Magnetofaba australis IT-1: one gene and its partners. The protein of the gene in region 1 binds, or shares a complex with, the protein of each later gene. Links are inferred from orthologs where the notes say so. Each region holds a gene or a part of one and is shown in the gene's direction. Other genes may lie near its edges.

What was found.
Region 2: the proteins of accD (region 1) and accB are in contact, whole or in part, in a solved structure (PDB 8UXZ), measured with the Escherichia coli proteins. The link is inferred for Magnetofaba australis IT-1 from one-to-one orthologs.
Region 3: the proteins of accD (region 1) and accA are in contact, whole or in part, in a solved structure (PDB 8UXZ), measured with the Escherichia coli proteins. The link is inferred for Magnetofaba australis IT-1 from one-to-one orthologs.
Region 4: the proteins of accD (region 1) and accC are in contact, whole or in part, in a solved structure (PDB 8UXZ), measured with the Escherichia coli proteins. The link is inferred for Magnetofaba australis IT-1 from one-to-one orthologs.

The regions. Positions count from the first base shown.
Region 1 is NZ_LVJN01000018.1:597,616-601,964, reverse strand. What follows is about bases 1,426-4,349. They hold accD (acetyl-CoA carboxylase, carboxyltransferase subunit beta), read left to right. Parts: upstream 1,426-2,398; coding sequence 2,399-3,301; downstream 3,302-4,349. Other genes in these bases: MAIT1_RS08725 (bifunctional folylpolyglutamate synthase/dihydrofolate synthase), read left to right, coding at 3,309-4,349; MAIT1_RS08735 (phosphoribosylanthranilate isomerase), read left to right, coding at 1,750-2,379; trpC (indole-3-glycerol phosphate synthase TrpC), read left to right, coding at 1,426-1,747. Also shown: tyrS (tyrosine--tRNA ligase), read left to right, coding at 1-929; more of trpC, read left to right, coding at 932-1,425.
Region 2 is NZ_LVJN01000020.1:626,507-630,122, forward strand. The notes cover bases 713-3,616. They hold accB (acetyl-CoA carboxylase biotin carboxyl carrier protein), read left to right. Parts: upstream 713-1,839; coding sequence 1,840-2,394; downstream 2,395-3,616. Other genes in these bases: MAIT1_RS15005 (hypothetical protein), read left to right, coding at 713-1,103; aroQ (type II 3-dehydroquinate dehydratase), read left to right, coding at 1,337-1,798; accC (acetyl-CoA carboxylase biotin carboxylase subunit), read left to right, coding at 2,415-3,616. Also shown: more of MAIT1_RS15005, read left to right, coding at 9-712. UniProt on the Escherichia coli protein: This protein is a component of the acetyl coenzyme A carboxylase complex; first, biotin carboxylase catalyzes the carboxylation of the carrier protein and then the transcarboxylase transfers the carboxyl group to form malonyl-CoA.
Region 3 is NZ_LVJN01000011.1:5,161-11,284, forward strand. Bases 1-2,977 are described here. They hold accA (acetyl-CoA carboxylase carboxyl transferase subunit alpha), read left to right. Parts: upstream 1-994; coding sequence 995-1,960; downstream 1,961-2,977. Other genes in these bases: dnaE (DNA polymerase III subunit alpha), read left to right, coding at 1-209; MAIT1_RS00835 (hypothetical protein), read left to right, coding at 301-816; MAIT1_RS00845 (hypothetical protein), read left to right, coding at 1,966-2,977. In the rest of the region: more of MAIT1_RS00845, read left to right, coding at 2,978-3,786; MAIT1_RS00850 (hypothetical protein), read left to right, coding at 3,783-4,691; MAIT1_RS00855 (HAD-IIIC family phosphatase), read left to right, coding at 4,982-6,124. UniProt on the Escherichia coli protein: Component of the acetyl coenzyme A carboxylase (ACC) complex. First, biotin carboxylase catalyzes the carboxylation of biotin on its carrier protein (BCCP) and then the CO(2) group is transferred by the carboxyltransferase to acetyl-CoA to form malonyl-CoA.
Region 4 is NZ_LVJN01000020.1:628,284-634,239, forward strand. What follows is about bases 1-2,809. They hold accC (acetyl-CoA carboxylase biotin carboxylase subunit), read left to right. Parts: upstream 1-637; coding sequence 638-1,981; downstream 1,982-2,809. Other genes in these bases: aroQ (type II 3-dehydroquinate dehydratase), read left to right, coding at 1-21; accB (acetyl-CoA carboxylase biotin carboxyl carrier protein), read left to right, coding at 63-617; MAIT1_RS15025 (phosphoribosyltransferase), read left to right, coding at 2,004-2,555; MAIT1_RS15030 (DUF748 domain-containing protein), read right to left, coding at 2,763-2,809. In the rest of the region: more of MAIT1_RS15030, read right to left, coding at 2,810-4,985; Asp-tRNA(Asn)/Glu-tRNA(Gln) amidotransferase subunit GatB, read right to left, coding at 4,982-5,956. UniProt on the Escherichia coli protein: This protein is a component of the acetyl coenzyme A carboxylase complex; first, biotin carboxylase catalyzes the carboxylation of the carrier protein and then the transcarboxylase transfers the carboxyl group to form malonyl-CoA.

The DNA.
Region 1 (4,349 bases):
CCGAGCAGATCGCCGCCAACGCCGAGACCTATAAGCAGCAGGTGTTCAAAATCCTCGACCCCGAGCGCACCACGGTGATGTTCAACAGCACGTGGATGAACGCCATGACCCCGGCGGATATGATCAAGCTGGCGGCGCGCTTTACTGTGGCGCAGATGCTTGAGCGCGACGACTTTTCCAAACGGTACAAAGAGGGGCGGCCCATCGCCATCCATGAGTTCCTCTACCCGCTGGTGCAGGGGTATGACTCGGTGGCCATGCGCGCCGATGTGGAACTTGGCGGCACCGATCAGCTGTTCAATCTGCTGGTGGGGCGTGAGTTGCAGCGCGACTTCGGCCAGGAGCCCCAATGCGTGCTGACCATGCCCATCCTGGAGGGGCTGGACGGCGTGCAGAAGATGTCCAAGTCGCTGAATAACTACATTGGCGTGCTGGAGCCGCCGCGGGAGATCTTCGGCAAGGTGATGTCCATCTCCGATGATCTGATGTGGCGCTACTATGAGTTGCTGTCCGATCTCTCTCTGGCGCAGGTGGCGGAGTTGAAGCAGGCGGTGGCCTCGGGCGCGGAGCACCCCATGGAGGTGAAAAAGCGTCTGGGCGCCGAGATGGTGGCGCGGTTTCATGACGCCGAGGCCGCTGAGGCGGCCCGCGCCGAGTTCGAGACCATGTTCAAGAAGAAGGACCTGCCCGACGAGATCGACGAAGTCGAAGTCCAAGCCGAGGGCGCGTCCCTGGGGCTGCCCGCCGTGCTCAGCGGCGCCGGGCTGGTGAAATCCAATAGCGAGGGGATGCGCATGATCAAGCAGAACGCCGTCTCCGTGGAGCGCGAGAAGGTCAGCGATCCCAAACATGAGTTGGCGGCGGGCGAGCGCTATCTGATTCAAGTGGGCAAGCGTCGCTTTGCCTATGTGACGGTGAAAGGGGCCTGAGTATGGGCGCGCCCGACGTATTGCAGAAGATCATGGCGCGCAAACGCGAGGAGGTGGCCGCGCGCCGCGCCGCCGTCTCCGAAGGCGAGATGAGTCGCCGCGCCAGCGCTGCGCCGGGCGGGCGTGGATTCGCCCAAGCTCTGATGGAGAAGGCGGGGCTGGGCGAAAACGCCGTCATCGCCGAGGTCAAGATGGCGTCCCCCTCCAAAGGGCGCATCTTTCCCGCTGAGAAAAAATTTGATCCCGCCGCCATCGCCGCCGGTTACGCCGAACATGGCGCGGCGTGCATCTCCTGCTTGACCGATCACGACTTCTTTCAAGGGCATGAAGAGTATCTCACCGCCATTCGCGAGTCGGTGGCGGCGCCGGTGCTGCGCAAGGATTTCCTCTACGACCCCTATCAGGTGCTCGAAGCGCGCGCCATGGGCGCCGACGCCATTCTGCTGATCATGGCGGTGCTCTCCGTGCCCCAGGCCCAGGAGTTGGAGGCGGCGGCTCTGGACCAGGGGTTGGATGTGCTGGTGGAGGTGCATGATGAAGCCGAACTGGACGCCGCCCATGAGTTGAAGACCCCGTTGATGGGGGTCAACAACCGTAATCTGCGCACCTTTGAAACCTCCCTGGAGACCACTGTGCGACTGGGCGAGCGGGCGGAGAAATCCCGCCTGCTGGTCTCCGAGAGCGGCATTCACAGCGCGACGGATATCCGCATGCTCAACGCACACGGCGTGCGCGCGTTCCTGATCGGCGAAGCGTTCATGAAGAGCGGCGATCCTGGTCCGGCGCTGGGCGCGCTGCTGTCTGAGGCGGCGGTGTAAGCGTGGCGCTGGCGATCAAAATTTGCGGCGTCACCACTCTGGAGGACGCCTGGATGGTTCAGGACGCCGGGGCCGACGCGCTGGGGCTGGTGTTCTATAAGAAATCCTCCCGCTATGTGGCCCCAGAGACGGTGGCGCAGTGGGCCGGACGCATGCCGCCGCTGCTCACCGTAGTGGGGCTATTCGTCAACGCCTCGTTGGAGGAGATCCGTCGCGCTGAGTTCCTGTGCGGGCTGGATCGCATTCAGTTGCACGGCGATGAAGCGCCGGAGTTCTGCCAGGCGGTGGGGCCGCGCGCCATCAAGGCCGCGCGGGTGGCGCAAGCGGACGATTTGCTCGGCTTGAATCGCTACCCCGCCCGCGCGCTGCTATTGGACGCCAAAGTGGATGGCGCTTATGGCGGCACGGGCCACGCGTTTGACTGGGATATCCTGCGGCGGTTCGAACCCGATGCGCCGTTGATCCTGGCGGGGGGGCTCAATCCCGACAATGTGGCTGAAGCGGTGCGCCGCGTGCAGCCCCATGGGGTGGATGTCTCCAGCGGCGTGGAGGCCGCGCCGGGACGTAAGGATGCTGAAAAAACCCGACGTTTTGTTGAAAATGCGCGCGCCGCCGCTGTGGCGGGCGCTTAACTGATCGACCGAGGACGCCATGACCGAAGAATCCGGCGCGATGAACTGGCTGACCCGCATTATTCGCCCCAAAATCAAGGGCGACAGCAAGGCCAGCACGCCTGAAGGGCTGTGGATCAAGTGCCCCAGCTGCGGTCAGGCGCTGTTCCAAAAGGAGCTGGAGCGCAATCTGGATGTGTGCGCCCACTGTGAGAATCACTTCCGCATCTCCGGGCAGCGCCGCATCGACATCACCCTGGATGAAGATGGCCGTGAGGAGCTGCTGGGCAATATCGAGCCGGTGGACCCGCTCAAATTCAAGGACTCCAAGCCCTACAAAACCCGCATTAAAGAGGCGCAGAAGAAGACTGGCAATCCCGATGCGCTGCGTCTGTTCAAAGGCGCCATCAAGGGCGTGCCGGTGATCTGCGCGGCGTTCGACTTCCCCTTCCTGGGCGGCTCCATGGGCTCGGTGGTGGGCAGCAAGATCGCCGCGGGCGCGCTGGCGGCGGTGGAGCAACGTTGCGGCTTCATCGTGTTCTCCGCCTCGGGCGGCGCGCGCATGCAGGAGGGCATTCTGTCGCTGATGCAGATGGCGCGCACCTCCACCGCCCTGACGCGTCTTGAGCAGGCGGGTCTGCCGTACATTTCGGTCCTCACCGACCCCACCAGCGGCGGCGTCACCGCCTCCTTCGCCATGTTGGGCGATATCAATATCGCCGAGCCCAACGCGCTGATCTGCTTTGCCGGTCCGCGGGTGATCGAACAGACCGTGCGCGAGAAGCTGCCGCCGGGGTTCCAGCGCAGCGAATATCTGCTCGATCATGGCTTTCTGGATATGATCTGTCACCGCAACGAGATGCGCGACACCCTGGCGGACCTGCTCACGCGGTTTACCTCGCACCAGGCCAAAATTCCCGATTTCGCCACCAACCTGCGCTGATCCGACCATGGAGCCCTCAGGTTCCGAACGGTTGATTCGCCCGGGGCTGGAGCGGGTGGTTGCGTTGTTGGATGCGCTGGGCGGCCCCCAGCGTTCGCTGCGCCACGTGGTGCATGTGGCGGGCACCAACGGCAAAGGCTCGGTGCTGGCGTTTCTGGAGGCGATTCTCAAGGCTGCGGGCATTCCCAGCGGCGTTTACACCTCGCCGCATCTGCACCGTTTCAACGAACGCATTCGCGTGGCGGGCGCGCCCATTGACGATGCGGCGTTGGATCGCTATCTGGCCGCAGTCAGACGCGCCGACCCCAATGAGTTGGCGACCTATTTTGAACAGGCCACTGCCGCTGCGCTGTTGCACTTTGCCGATTGGGCCGCATTGCGACCGGGCGGCGCGCCTGCGCCGGTGTTGCTGGAGACCGGCTTAGGCGGGCGTTTGGACGCTACCAACGTCTTTCCTGCGCCGCTGCTCACCGCCATTACGCCCATCGCTTTGGATCACGCCGACTATCTGGGCCAAACCATCGAAGCCGTTGCCGCTGAAAAGGCGGGAATCCTCAAGGCGGGCGTAACCGCTGTTGTCCACCCCGGTTCATTGGCGGCGCGCAATGTCATCGCCGCCCAGGCCGAGGCGGCGGGCGCGCCGCTGTGGTTGGCGCAACGGGACTATCGCTACGACATGGCGTTCGAAGCGCACAGTTGGCGCTACGAGGATGCTTTCGGGCAGTTGGTGTTGCCGCGGCCAGGGTTGGTTGGACAGCATCAGATGCACAACGCCGCCCAAGCCGTGGCCATGGCGCGACTGCTGCGCGCCAATCAAGGCTGGCGTCTGCCCAACGAGGCGGTGTGCGAGGCGGTGGCGCAGGCGCAGTGGCCGGGACGTCTGCAGCGCATCGCCACAGAGCCCGAAGTGTGGCTGGACGGCGCCCATAACGCCCACGCGGCGCAGGCTGCAGCCGCCTTCTTTGCCGAAACGCCGGGACGCAAACCCACGCTGCTGTTTGCGGTGATGTCAGATAAGGATCTGCCCAGCATCATCGACGCTTGGCGC
Region 2 (3,616 bases), on another replicon or contig:
GGCGGCTTGTGACCCAGGAAGCGCAAACGTTTGTCAATCAGATCGTATCCCTGGCGCGGGAAGCGCGGGTGGATGCAGCGCAACAGGCGCTGGGGGAGATGATTCGCGAGCGGCCCGAAGAGGTGGCGCAGTGGTATTTGATGGCGCGGCTGCTGGGCGCGGGCGAGCAGGGCTGGGATGCGCGCATCGAAAGCGAACTGGCCAAACTGGGCGCGGCCCCGGCGCAGGTGTTCCGCAAGGCGTTGGCGGCCATGGAGGAGGCCATCGCCGAGGATGCCGCCGCTAGAGAAACCCCGGCGCAAACGCGCGCGGATTGCGAACCTGAGGCGGATGTCGCCGCTGAGGAGAGCTTGGCGGATGCTGCGGAATCTGAAGTCGAAGAGGAGCCGCCTGCCGAAATGGCTTTGATTGACGCCCACTCCGAAGCCCTGGCCCGAGCTTCGGAGGCGACCATTGAGAGCTCAGACGCCACTATGGATGTATCGGGACTGGCGGTGGAGAATACCGATGCCGCCATTAAAGCCTCCGGGCATGCGGTGGACGCCTCTTCCGCCGCTATCGAGGCGTCAGAAGCCGCCGTGAAGGCGACCGGAGGCGTGGCGGCTGAGGAAACGCCAGTTGAAGCGGAGGCGTCCGCCGATGCGCCCCCGGCCAGCGCTGAGGCGGCGCCGGATGTTGAGAGTGCAGTGTCCGAGGAGGCGGAGTCGCAAGCCGCTATTGTGTTGGACGAAGCGTCTGAGGCAGGGGAAGGCGCCATCGCTGAGGCGGCGGCCAGCGTCGAAGAGGCGTCTGAGATTACTGAAGAGGCGCCGGTGGCGGAAGGCGAGGCTGCGGCGCATGACGCTTTCCCGGTCGCTGACCCGGTGGAGCTGCAAGCCAACAGCGCTCCGTTTGATCCCCAGGGCGCGCAATTGAGCCGTCTGCGCAGCGCTTTGGACGGCGTGGCGCGCTATCGCAACCAAGCGCGGGCGGTGGGCAATCTGCGCCAGGTGTTGAGCCGATTGAGTCGTAGCGCGTCGCCGCGCCAGGAGGATCCCCGCGCGGCGCGTCTGCGCGCCTGTCTGGATGGCGTGGCGCGCTATCGTCAGGGGGTGGCGGAGTAGCCTCTCAGCAGGGCTTTCCCTGAATTCCCGGATACCCACATAATTGCGTTTTTTGGCCGGATATTGGCCAAAACGCCGCCAAATCGCCTCGAAAATGACAAAAAAAGCACATTTTTTACATTTTCCTCCTGACCTTCCCGCAACATTGTCTCTATAATCCCCTTCCATCCTATGCAACGCCCTTTTTGCGCAGTCGGCGCGCAGGTGGGGCGGGTAGCGTGAAGCGGGGCGAAATGTCGCAACAAGCGTGGCGAATTCTGGTGGTCAATGGTCCCAACCTGAATATGTTGGGACTCAGAGAGGCGCATCTGTATGGCGCCTTGACCCTGGAGGATGTGGAGCAGCTGTGTCGCCAGCGCGCCGAAGGGTTGGGCGCCAGCCTGGCGTTTATGCAGAGCAACCATGAAGGCGTGCTGGTGGATCGCATCCAGCAGGCGCGTGAAGACGCCGACCTGGTGATCATCAACCCCGCAGCCTATACCCACACCTCAGTGGCGATTCGCGATGCGCTGCTGGCGGCGGATAAACCGGTTATTGAAGTGCATATCAGCAACATTCACAAGCGCGAACCGTTTCGACATCACTCCTATGTGAGCGATATCGCCGTCGGGCAGGTGGTGGGGCTGGGGGTGGCGGGCTACGGCTACGCCATTGAAGCGGGCGTGGCCTATCTAAACGCCCAACAACAGGATTGAGCGCAACGCGCGCGGGGAATATCAAGCCCCCCGCAGCGCCCATGAACAATGATAACGCCGCCGCACGGCGCGGCATTGAGAAACGCAAGGTTTCGGGAGAAAGCGGCATGGATCTCAAAGAGATTCGTCAATTGGTGAAAATGTTGGAAGGCACCGACGTGTCGGAGATTGAAGTGGAGCGTGACGGCGCCAAAGTGCGCGTGGCGCGCGCCTTGGGTCCGGCGCCTGGAACCACCATGGTGGCCATGGCGCCGCCCGCCGCCGCGCCCATGCCCGCCTATGCCCCCGCAGCGCCCGCCGCCATGGGCGCGCCCGTTGATGACGGCGCCGGTTCCCACGCCGCCGCTTTTCCCAACGCCACGGCGGTGACCTCGCCCATGGTGGGCACCTATTATAAATCGCCGTCGCCGGACGCTGCGCCGTTTGTCAAAGAGGGCGATGTGGTGGAGAAGGGGCAGACCCTGTGCATCATCGAAGCGATGAAGCTGATGAATGAGATCGAAGCCGAGCAGTCGGGACGCATCGTCAAGATCCTGGTGGATAACGCCACCCCGGTGGAGTTTGGCGAAGAGCTGTTCCTCATCGAACCCGTCTGACCGAGTCTGGATCCCCGCCCATGTTCAGTAAAATCCTCATCGCCAACCGTGGCGAAATCGCCCTGCGCATCCATCGCGCGTGCAAGGAGTTGGGCATCCAGACAGTGGCGGTGCACTCCACCGCCGACGTCGACGCCATGCACGTGCGCCTGGCCGACGAGTCGGTGTGCATCGGCCCGCCGTCGTCGCTGGACTCCTATCTCAACATCTCCTCCATTATGGCCGCCGCCGAGATCACCGACGCCGAGGCGATCCATCCCGGCTACGGATTTCTCTCCGAGAACGCCGAGTTCGCCGAGATCGTCAAAGCCTCCGGCATCACCTTCATCGGTCCCGAGCCCGAGGCGATCCGCCTGATGGGCAACAAGGTGCAGGCGCGCAAAACCGTGGCCAAATACGGCATCCCGGTGGTGCCCGGCTCCGAAGGCGCCATCAAGAGCGATAAAGAGGCGCTGAAGCTGGCCAAGGAGATCGGTTTCCCGGTCATCATCAAGGCAGTGGGCGGCGGCGGCGGACGCGGCATGAAGGTGGTGCACGCCGAGCCGGGGCTGATCAACGCCTATTCGGTGGCCAAAACCGAAGCCATGCAGTTCTTCCGCAACGACGCCATCTACATCGAGAAGTTCCTCGAAGCGCCGCGTCACGTGGAGATCCAGGTGCTGTGCGACAAGCACGGCAACGCCATCCACCTGGGCGAGCGCGACTGCTCTTTGCAGCGCCGTCACCAGAAGGTGTTGGAGGAGGCGCCGTCTCCCGCCGTCACCCCGGAGCAGCGCAATCAGCTGGGCAAGCTGGCCGCCGAGACCGCCGCGGCGATCAAGTACGTGGGCGCGGGCACCTTCGAGTTCCTGTTCGACAAGGGCAACTTCTACTTCCTGGAGATGAACACCCGCATCCAGGTGGAGCATCCGGTGACCGAACTGATCACCGGGGTGGATCTGGTCAAAGAGCAGATCCGCGTGGCCGCTGGCGAAAAGCTCACCCTGACCCAGGAGGAGGTGGTGTTGGAAGGGTGCGCCATCGAGTGTCGCATCAACGCCGAGGACCCGCAGACCTTCATCCCCTCGCCGGGAGTGATCACCGAGTACCACGCCCCGGGCGGCGGCGGCGTGCGGGTGGACGCCGGGGTGTATGGCGGCTATCGCATTCCGCCTCACTACGACTCCATGATCGGCAAGTTGATCACTTGGGGCGGGGATCGCGCCGAGGCCATGGCGCGTAT
Region 3 (6,124 bases), on another replicon or contig:
TGGCGGATCTGGAGGCGCTGCTTACCGAGCACCAATCCAACGCCGGGTGTCAGGTGGCGCTGTGGGTGCGCAGCGAATCCGCCAAGGTGGGGCTGGCGCTGGGGCCCAACTTCCGCGTACAGCCCTCCGACGCCCTGCTGGACGCGCTGATTCGGCAGTTTGGGCCAGACTCGGCGCGTTTTCGCTCGGTCAGCTCCTTGCGCCAATAGAGAAATGCGCGCATAAGGGGGATTGACGCCATCGCGCCCGACGCAGCACAAGGCTGCGCCGCACGACTATTTTTGCCTAAAGGGTATCCCCATGCGCGCTATTTCCGCTTCCGCCATCGCCGCCACCAGCCTGTTGCTGCTGTGCGCCGCCCCCGCCGCCGCCAGTGGTCTGAGCGACGCCCTCTCCGCCGCCGGAACGGCGCAACAGCTATTGCAAGGGACCCAGGCTGCTCCCACCGCCAAAGCCGCCGCCAAAACCACGGCCACGGCGACTTCGGCGGTCAACAGCGCCACCCAGGCCGCGTCTGGCGGCATGGGTCAGCAGATGGGCGCGGCCGCTGGCGGCGCGGCGGGCGCTTATGTCACCGGCGGCTCCAACGCCGGACGCCAGACCGGCCAGGTGCTGGGCGGCGCGGCGGGTCAGGCGGTCACCACCGGCGGCGTGTCCATCTCCGGCGCCCAAGTGGGTTCTCAGGCGGGCTCCATCGCCGGTTCGGCGGCCAGCGGCGCCCTGGGTATGGATAAGCAGATGGGCGGTCAGATGGGCGCCATGGGCGGCGGCATGGCTGGACAAGCGCTACAGAACGCCCTCAAGAGCAAGAAGTAACCGCCAGGTGGGAAAAATTGGCGCTTTCGCGGCGGGCCGTGTCGAAAAGCCCGCCGTGAAATGCGCATTAGACGCCATCTTCCCTTCACAGCCGGGCCCAGGCGCGCTATTTTAGTCGGTCACCAGAACAAACCATTCGGCGACCTTGCGTCCGCCTTCAGCGAGGAGCTTGCGGCTTATGGCCTCCCGCAACTTTTTGGAATTTGAGCGTCCCATTGGCGAATTGATGGCCAAGGTGGATGAGCTGCGCCATCTCTCCTCGGCCAACGCCGATCTGAACATCGCCCAGGAGATCACCCTGCTGGAGGAGAAGGCGCGCGGTCTGACCGAGGATATCTTCGCCAAGCTCTCCCCCTGGCAGAAGACCCTGCTCTCCCGCCATCCGGATCGCCCCTACACCAGCGACTACCTGGAGATGGTGTTCGACGACTTCCGCGAGCTGCATGGCGATCGCGCCTTTGCCGACGACAAAGCCATCATCGGCGGTCTGGCCCGCATCGATGGCCGCGACGTCATGGTCATCGGCCAGGAGAAGGGGCGCGGCACCAAGGAGAAGGTGGAGCGTAACTTCGGCATGCCGCGACCGGAAGGCTACCGCAAGGCGCTGCGCCTGATGAAAATGGCCGAGAAGTTCCGTCTGCCCATCATCTGCCTCATCGACACCCAGGGCGCCTACCCCGGCAAGGGCGCCGAGCAGCGCGGCCAGGCCGAAGCCATTGCGCGCAATCTCAAGGAGATGGCGCAATTGACCGTACCCATGATCTGCGTGGTGATCGGCGAAGGCGGCTCCGGCGGCGCGCTGGCCATCGGCATGGGCAACCGCGTCTACATGATGCAGTACGCCATCTACTCGGTAATCTCCCCCGAAGGCTGCGCTTCGATCCTGTGGAAAGACGCCGCCGAAGCGCCGCGCGCCGCCGAGGCGATGCGCCTGACCGCCGATGAGATCCGCGAGCTGGGCGTCATCGACGGCATCATCGCCGAGCCCACCGGCGGCGCCCACCGCGATCCCAAGGCCGCCGCCATCTATCTCAAGCGGCAGATTCTCGGCGGCTTGAGCGACCTGGATCAATACTCCCCCGAAGGGCTGGCGCAGCAACGCTTTGACAAGTACATGGCCTTGGGTCAGGTGCTGGAGAACTAAGGGCGTTGCTGGAGACTCCCCGCACGCTGTGGCTGCGCGCCCACCCCACTCAGGCGCCTGCGGATGTGCTGATCGTGCGTCCGCCCGCCTACCCCGGCGAGGCGCCGTCGGGCCAGGAGCTGCCGCTGCCGCGGCTGGACGCCGAGCGCGCGCACATGGCGCGGGAGGCCACCCTCAAGCTGTCGGCTGACCTGACCGCCGCCAATCCGCACAACCCCGCTTGGTTCTATACCTGGATGGCTTCGCGGGATCGCTTTCGCTCGCTGATTCTGGACAAACTCACCCTCGCCGCCCGCTGGGACGCCCTGCTGGCCACCCCGGGCGGCGCAACCCAGTTGGCCAGCGCGGTGAGCGACCCCTTCGACGCCCGCATGATCGCCGCCATCGCCCGCCGCCACGGCTGGCGGGTGAAGATCGCCCCCCGCGCTCGCCTGCACTGGTTGCGTCAGGCGCTGATTTTGCGCTTTAAACCCCTGCTCCATTGCATCCTGGAGCTGCTGCGCCACTGGGCGATTCTCCGCGCCGCGCGCCGTGCGCCGCTGCCCTCTGAGGCGCTGCGCGACCATGACCTGCTGTCGCTCACCCTACTCCACGCCGGACCGCTCAATCGCAGCGCCGAAGCGGGCCGCTACAGCGACGCCTATCTGGGCCCCCTGCCTCATCACGCCCAGCAGCGCGGCCTGAAGACGCTGGTGATCGGCGGCATCATTCACGACGCCGACGGCTCCACCGCCGCCGCCCGTCGCGTGGGCGACATCACCGTGGCCTCGGTGGGCGATTTTCTCACCCCGTGGGATCTGCTGACTTCCGCCGCGCGGGCCTTTTTCACCCGCATTCGCATTCCTCAAATGCCGCCCGGTCTGGCTGGGGTGGATCTGCGCGCCCTGACGCGCTGGGATCTACGCCGTGAGGCGGTGGTGCACAAGCAGTTCTGCTATATGACCGAAGCCGCCGCCCGCCGCGCGTTGCGTTGGAACCCTCTGGCCGGGGTGGTGATGCTGTATGAGAACAATCCGTGGGAGAAGGCGTGGAACCGGCTCTGCGCGCAGCAGAAACGCCCCAGCCTGGGCTTCCTGCACTGCGCGGTGCTGCCGTCGCACCTGAAGAACTATGTGGCCGAGGAGGAGCGTCGCCACCGTCCGGCGCCGGGGGTGATGTTCTGCACCGGACCAGAAGCGCGGCGCACCTTCCTGACCCTCGGCGCCCATGATCGCGCCTGGGCTCGCGCCGGCTGTGCGCTGCGTGGGCCGGATCTGTCGGGCATCACGCCCCAACGCGCCGCCCCGCCGAGAAAAATTCGCACACTCATCGCCCTGATGGATGGCTTGGCCCACAGCATCGATGCCGTTCGGCTGCTGGACGCCATCGCCCGCGAAATCCCCAGCGTGCGCATTTTACTGCGCGGCCACCCCGTCGACCTGCCCACCGAACAGTTGGCGCAGAAGTCTGGCGTCGCGCTCACTGCGGACGGCCCCTTCGGCGCCAGCGAGCCCAAGGATCTCAATCAAGCGATTCTGCAAGCCGACGCCGCCCTTTACGTCGGCTCCACCGCGGTGATGAACGCGGTGGCGCTGGGGCTGCCGGTGATCCATCTGCGCATCAACGAAACCCTGGAGAATGATCCACTGTTCCAGGCCCCCTATCTGCATCGCGCCGCAGGCGACGCCGCCAGCTTGCAGGCCGCCATCGCCCACTTTGAGCAGATGCCGCAAACGCAGTTTGAGACCGAGTTGCAGCAGGCGCGGGAGAATCTTGTGCAGACATTCACCCCGGTCACGGAACCAGGCATGGACGCCATGCTGGCCGCCTTGGGACACGCCTTATGAACCAGACTGCCGAGCCGACGCCAACCGTGACTCCAACTCCGGCGCCGCCCCCGGCGCAGATCAAGCCCATCACCGACTTCGATCTCTCCGACGCCTGCGACTACATCCGCGCCAAGCAGTTGCCGCAGCTGGGCAACGCCGCCTGCATCGCCGCGTTTCGTCACCACTGGGACCCGGAAAAGCCCAACAACGGCTTCATGCTGCAAACGGAAGCGGGGCGCATCGTCGGCCTGTTCGGCGCCCTCTACGCCCGCCGCATCATCAACGGCCAGGAGCGCCGCATCTGCAACGTCACCACCTGGGTGGTGGATGACGCCTATCGCCCGCAGAGCTTAGGGCTGCTGCAGGCGATCATCGCCCAGCCCGGCTACGCGTTTCTCAACACCTCGGCCAACGAGACCGCCGAAAAGGTGTTCACCTGGCTTGGCTTCACCCGGCTGGATCCGCAGGTGCGCATCATCCCCCACATCGGCTTGCCCGGATGGGGCTATCTGACCACCGACCCCGACGCCATCGCCCGTGGCCTCTCCGATCAAGCGCTAGAGATCTTCAACGCCCATCGCGGCAAGGACTCCTATCTCAACTGCCGCCATGTGGGGGTGGGCCGTCGCGATAATCTGTGCCATGTGATGTACACCCGCACCGGACGTTTCGACGTGCGCCTGCCCTGTCTGGTGATTCACTACGTCAGCGACCCGGCGCTGTTCCTGCGCTATCTCAATCGCCTCAAGCGTCACTTTCTGCTGCGTGATCGCGCCGCCTACAGCCTGATCGAAACGCGCCTCTACCCCACCATCGCCCCGCTGCTGTCCCGCGTCGCCGACGATCCCATCGTCAAATTGGCCAAGAGTGATGTCGATCCCCTGCCCACGTTCGACAATCTGTATACGGAATGGGTGGCTTGACGGGTGGGAAAGCTTTATTCTGTGCGGGCTTTTGCTCAGGATATACTGATGTGGATGTTTTAAGATGTTGAGGGCTGTGCCCTCAAACTCCCCTGAAGATCAAAAGCCAAACCGTGGGGCGCCCTCCTCGACCCGCTGGGGTCGCGGAACCCAGACCCCGCCCAGCAAATCGCTTGCGATTTGCGTATCAACAAATCTTCGCGCCAGGAAATGTCGCGATTTTCCACCTGTCCAGTTTCGCGCTTCTGTCCGCACCTCTGTCGGATTCGGACTTTTCAACACAGTGGGCCATGAACGCCATTTCCTCCACATCTGATGAAGAGCTCGTCGCCCTGTGGCGCGAGCTGGACGCCGACCCCTCGCCCATGCGCTACCAGCAGGCCGCCCGCACCCTGGCCGGGCGCAGCGACCTGGCGCCGGTCAAAATCGGCTTCCTGGCCGATATCACCGTGCAGCCGTGGCTGCCCTATCTGGCGGTGGAGCTGGCCCGGGAAGGGTTTGCCGGCTCCTGGCATGTGGGGCCGTTCAACGCCGTGCATCAAACCCTCATCGCCCCCAGCGCCGATGAGGCCGAGGCTCTCGCCAACTGCGATGCGCTGTTTCTTTCGCTGCAGCTGGAGACGGTCTGCCAGCCCCTGTGCGAACGCTATCTACGCCTGACCCAGGAGCAGGTTGAGCAGCACGCCGACGCCGCCATCTCCGAACTCATGGGCGCGATTCAGAGCTTCCGCCAACGCAGCGCCGCGCCCATTCTGCTGACCAACTTCCCGCGCCCGGCCCACCCCATGCTGGGGGTGCTGGAGGCGATGCGACCCGATGGCCAGGACGCCGCCATCACCCGCCTTAACTGGCTGCTGGCCGACGCCGCGCGACAAATTCCTGATGTGTACATTGTGGACCTGGAGCGCGCCTGCTCTATGGTGGGCTACGCCAATGCGCGCAACGCCCAGATGTGGCAACTGGCGCGCGCGCCGCTCTCAAGCGAATTAATGCCCCTTCTCGCCCGTCACACCGCCACCCTACTGCGCGCCGCGCGCGGGGTGAGCAAGAAGTGTCTGGTGCTGGATCTGGACAACACCCTGTGGGGCGGCGTCATCGGCGAAGATGGGTTGGCGGGGATCAAACTGGGCCAGAGCGGCGCGGGATTGGCGTTCCAGGAGTTCCACAAGGCGATTCTCTCCCTGTATGACCGCGGCGTGATCCTGGCGGTGGCCAGTAAGAACAATCCCGAAGACGCCGAAGCCGCCATCGATACCCACCCGGATATGCTCATCCGCCGCGAACACATTGCCGCGCTGCGCATCAACTGGGAGCCCAAACCGCAAAATCTCGCCGCCATCGCCCAGGAGCTGAATATCGGCGTGGATGCGCTGGTCTTCTTTGATGACAATCCCGCCGAGCGGGCGCAGATGCGCGCCGCGCTGCCGCAGGTT
Region 4 (5,956 bases), on another replicon or contig:
AACGCCCAACAACAGGATTGAGCGCAACGCGCGCGGGGAATATCAAGCCCCCCGCAGCGCCCATGAACAATGATAACGCCGCCGCACGGCGCGGCATTGAGAAACGCAAGGTTTCGGGAGAAAGCGGCATGGATCTCAAAGAGATTCGTCAATTGGTGAAAATGTTGGAAGGCACCGACGTGTCGGAGATTGAAGTGGAGCGTGACGGCGCCAAAGTGCGCGTGGCGCGCGCCTTGGGTCCGGCGCCTGGAACCACCATGGTGGCCATGGCGCCGCCCGCCGCCGCGCCCATGCCCGCCTATGCCCCCGCAGCGCCCGCCGCCATGGGCGCGCCCGTTGATGACGGCGCCGGTTCCCACGCCGCCGCTTTTCCCAACGCCACGGCGGTGACCTCGCCCATGGTGGGCACCTATTATAAATCGCCGTCGCCGGACGCTGCGCCGTTTGTCAAAGAGGGCGATGTGGTGGAGAAGGGGCAGACCCTGTGCATCATCGAAGCGATGAAGCTGATGAATGAGATCGAAGCCGAGCAGTCGGGACGCATCGTCAAGATCCTGGTGGATAACGCCACCCCGGTGGAGTTTGGCGAAGAGCTGTTCCTCATCGAACCCGTCTGACCGAGTCTGGATCCCCGCCCATGTTCAGTAAAATCCTCATCGCCAACCGTGGCGAAATCGCCCTGCGCATCCATCGCGCGTGCAAGGAGTTGGGCATCCAGACAGTGGCGGTGCACTCCACCGCCGACGTCGACGCCATGCACGTGCGCCTGGCCGACGAGTCGGTGTGCATCGGCCCGCCGTCGTCGCTGGACTCCTATCTCAACATCTCCTCCATTATGGCCGCCGCCGAGATCACCGACGCCGAGGCGATCCATCCCGGCTACGGATTTCTCTCCGAGAACGCCGAGTTCGCCGAGATCGTCAAAGCCTCCGGCATCACCTTCATCGGTCCCGAGCCCGAGGCGATCCGCCTGATGGGCAACAAGGTGCAGGCGCGCAAAACCGTGGCCAAATACGGCATCCCGGTGGTGCCCGGCTCCGAAGGCGCCATCAAGAGCGATAAAGAGGCGCTGAAGCTGGCCAAGGAGATCGGTTTCCCGGTCATCATCAAGGCAGTGGGCGGCGGCGGCGGACGCGGCATGAAGGTGGTGCACGCCGAGCCGGGGCTGATCAACGCCTATTCGGTGGCCAAAACCGAAGCCATGCAGTTCTTCCGCAACGACGCCATCTACATCGAGAAGTTCCTCGAAGCGCCGCGTCACGTGGAGATCCAGGTGCTGTGCGACAAGCACGGCAACGCCATCCACCTGGGCGAGCGCGACTGCTCTTTGCAGCGCCGTCACCAGAAGGTGTTGGAGGAGGCGCCGTCTCCCGCCGTCACCCCGGAGCAGCGCAATCAGCTGGGCAAGCTGGCCGCCGAGACCGCCGCGGCGATCAAGTACGTGGGCGCGGGCACCTTCGAGTTCCTGTTCGACAAGGGCAACTTCTACTTCCTGGAGATGAACACCCGCATCCAGGTGGAGCATCCGGTGACCGAACTGATCACCGGGGTGGATCTGGTCAAAGAGCAGATCCGCGTGGCCGCTGGCGAAAAGCTCACCCTGACCCAGGAGGAGGTGGTGTTGGAAGGGTGCGCCATCGAGTGTCGCATCAACGCCGAGGACCCGCAGACCTTCATCCCCTCGCCGGGAGTGATCACCGAGTACCACGCCCCGGGCGGCGGCGGCGTGCGGGTGGACGCCGGGGTGTATGGCGGCTATCGCATTCCGCCTCACTACGACTCCATGATCGGCAAGTTGATCACTTGGGGCGGGGATCGCGCCGAGGCCATGGCGCGTATGCGCCGGGCTCTGGATGAGTATGTCATCGGCGGCGTGCGCACCACCATTCCGCTGCACAAGCGCATCCTGCAGGATGGCGCCTTCATCAGCGGCGAGTACGATCTGCACTTCCTGGAGCGCCTGTTGGGCGGCTCCAAATAAGACCAGGAGCGTCGCGCAGCCGATGAGTCAATCCGACCCCCTCCCGCACCTGAAGCCTTTGATCGACGCCGACCTGCTGGCGGAGCGCATCGCCGAGTTGGCGGCGCAGATCGAAGGCGATATTCAGCAGCAGGGGTTGGATGCGGTGCTGGCCATCGCCCTGAAAGGGGGCTTTCTGTTCGGCGCCGATCTACTGCGTGCGCTGTCGGCGCCGCTGCCGGTGGTGTTCGTGATGGATCGTCCCGACGCCCAGGATGAGGCGGATCTGGCGCTGTGCAACAGCGATCCTGACCTCATCGTCGGGCGCGATGTGATTCTGGTGGATGCGCTATTGGACTCCGGCGGCAGCGCCAAGCGGCTGCTGAGCGGATTGCGGCGCTATCAACCGCATTCCGTGCGGTTGGCGGTGCTGCTGCACAAGACGGTGGATCGCGCCGAACCTCTGCCGGTCAGTTATCTGGGGTTTGAGACCCCGGATCTGCGTCTGGTGGGGTATGGGCTGGACGAGGATCAGCGCTATCGCGGTCTGGACGCCATCCACGCCTGGCACTGCGGCGACAACACCCCTTGTTGACGCGCACGCTGGGCTGTTGGCTGCGCAACCAAATTGCACAGAAACGCGTAATGTTTGCGTGACGTAGCCTGAGCTTGCGCTGACTGTTGGCCGTTCTGTGCAGTTTTAGTTTTGATTTATTATAGAGGGCTGAGCCCTCGTTATCCTTCATCGCCAAAATCGCCAATGTCCAATTGTGAAATTGACTGATGATCGTGTGAATACTCCCTAGTTTCCTTTGAGCTGGCGAATCTGATCGGCGCTCCCTTCCAATACCAGTTTGTGCTCCTGCCCCTCCGGCCCGATGCGAGTCAGGTTTAACGTATGCTTGCCATCGGCGTTAACCAGGGCGCGTCCCTCAAAATGGGTGCGGCCCACGTCGATGCGTAGATTCTCCAACAGCCAGTGCCCCTGTTGATGCACGAAGTGGCCACTGGCGCGGTCCCAATGGAAATATCCTTCTGGCTCAGAGAAGAGGTCGGGATTCTCACCCTCGGTGGGGTTAACGAGGCCCAACATGCGTTCACCATTGAGTCCCGCCACGCGGCCGGGTTCCACTGAGAGCGCGCCAGCCAGGAATGGCGACTCGATCAAGTGGCTCTGTTGGTCCAGTAGCGCCATCACTTCACCCTGGGCGTTGAGAACGCCCTCGACCCGCAACGGCGTTCTGTCGCTAGGCGTGACCGCCTTGAAGCGCTGGAATAGCGCGCTGTTGCGCGCAATGGCGCGGTCCACTTGGCGCAATGACACCCCCTGCACGCTAAACTGCCCCAACACGCGTCGAGGCGGCTGTTCCAAATTGAGGGTGAGCGCGGTCTCAAAGTGGCCGCCTAAGGCGTCAAAACGGAGTTGGGGCGCGCTGATGGCGTTCTCATCGGCCTGCACGCGCACCGCCAGGCGCCGCCAGGGCAGATCCATGATGGCGCCGGTGGGCGCGTGGGCCTGACCCTCCACGCGCCAGTGTCGCTCAGCGTCGCGGGTGACGCCCAACTCCAGATGCGCCATACCCTCAATGCGCCACTCCGCCGAGCGTGGAAAGAGCTCCGGCAGCGCCTCCAGCTTCCACTGGCCCACCGCGCGCAGTTCGGTGCGCGGCCAGAGTGGGCCAAAGAATTTGAGGATGTCGCCGCCGCGGCGGGTGAGGGTCAGCTCATCGGCAATCACCTTGCCCGCGCTCTGGGAGAAGTGGCCGCGCAGCGTCAGCGGCGCGCCAATGGGTTTCTCCAGCGCTGGGGGGAGGGCCCAGGCGGCGTCGCTCAAATCCAACTCCGCGCGCAGACTCAGGTTGTCCGGCAATCCCCCTTGCAGATGCAAGCGTCCTTGCGCCAGTCCGGTATGCAGTCCGATGCGATCGCGCCAGCGTTGTGGCAACAAGGCCACCGGCATCGGTTTGAGGGCGTTCAGACGCAGATCCACGCGTTGCGCCGGGGCCATCTGCAGTCGGCCCGACATGCGCGCCACTGGCGCGCTATCAATATACAGGTAAGATTCGCCCAATTCGCCGCCCACATCGCCGGGGCGCGCCCATAGGGTGGATTGCTGCCGCCAGGCCAGATCGATATGCAGCGGCTCGGCCTTAGGGTCGTCGGAGCGGCCATCACTGAGGAGCAGATCGTCGAACTCCAGGCGCAGACGGGTGGAGAGGGCGTCGCTGAGTTTGCCGTGGATCAGCGCCGAGGCGTAGCCGCGTTCGGCATGAGCGGTGGGGGGAATTTCCGGGAACAGTTCGGTGAGGTTGCCCAACGCCACCGATTTGGCCTCCAGATTGAGCAGGATAGGCATCTGCCGCACATCCAGATCGGCGGGCAGGGGACCCAACTGGCCGGTGAGGGTGACCGGCACTTTGGAGACTTCCGCATTGGCGCGCAGGTTGGCGATGTGGCCAGGGGCCAGATCCCGCGCGGTCAAATCCAGTTTGGCCACGCGCAAGGTGCGCTTGAACGGTGAGGCGCGATCGATCAGCGTCACCGAGCCGCGGCGAATGTTGAACACGCCGATGCTGGTTTGGTCCACGTAGGGCTGCAGCGCTTCGCGGAGTTTCTGGCTGCTTTCGCGGGCCTTATCCTGCGCTGCGCCCAGCAGATTGATGGGCTTGAGCTGAATATGGTGGAACTCGGGCGACACCAGGGTGATGGAGGAGAGGTGCGGCTTGTCGCCCAATAAAAAGGTGAGTCCCACGCCCACTTCCGCCAGGGGAATGCGCGCCAGCGGCGGGGCTTTGGGGTCGTCAGAGGGGATCACCACGTCTTTCAGACGCAGGGTCACGCCGCTGGTGGGCAGAAAGTCCATCTCGCCCACCAGCGCGGCGCGCCCGGTGATCTGTTGCAGAATCGCCAGAACCTGGGGGCGGTATTTCTCTGCGTCCATGCGCATGACGCCCAGCGACAGGGCGCCCAATACCGTCAACCCCACCGCCGCCGCCAGCAGGATAATGGCGGCGCGTCGGTTCATCCGTCCAGTTTCGCTTTGAGCAGCTTGTTGACCACGCCGGGGTTGGCTTTGCCGCGGGTGGCCTTCATCACTTGGCCGACGAAGAAGCCGAACAGTTTGTTCTGACCGTTTTTATACTGCTCCACCTGCTGCGCGCTGGCCGCCAGGACCTTGTCCACTTCGGCCTCAATGGCGCCTTCGTCGGTCACCTGCTTGAGCCCTTTGGCTTCGATAATGGCGTCGGGGCTATCGCCGCTTTCGTACATGGCGGCGAACACCTCTTTGGCGATCTTGCCGCTGATGGTGTTATCGACGATGCGCGCCACCAACAGGCCCAGATTCTCTGCGCTCACCGGCGAGTCGGTGATCTCACGGCCCTCTTTGTTGATCACCCCCAGCAGTTCGGTGGTGACCCAGTTGGCGGCGATTTTGGGCTCGGGTTTGCCCGCTTTGGCCACGGCGGCCACAACGGTTTCGTAGTAGTCGCCCAATTCGCGGCTGGCGGTGAGCACGGCGGCGTCGTAGTGGGAGAGGTTGAACTCCGCTTCAAAGCGCGCGCGCTTGGCGTCGGGCAGCTCAGGCAAGGTGGAGCGCACGCGGTCGATGCGCTCGTCGCCGAAGGTCAAGCGCGGCAGGTCGGGCTCGGGGAAGTAGCGGTAGTCGTGGGCCTCCTCCTTGCCGCGCATGGAGCGGGTTTCGGACTTGTTGGCGTCCCACAGACGCGTCTCCTGGATCACCTTGCCGCCCTCTTCGATGAGGTCGATCTGGCGTTCGGCCTCGAACTCGATGGCGCGCATGACGTTGCGGATGGAGTTGAGGTTCTTCAACTCGCAGCGGGTGCCAAACTCCTTGACCCCGTGCTTGCGCACCGACACGTTGGCGTCGCAGCGGAACGAACCCTCTTCCATATTGCCGTCGCACACCTCCAGGTAGCGCACCAGGGCGCGCAATTTCTTCAGATAGGCCCCAGCTTCGGCGGCGCTGCGCATATC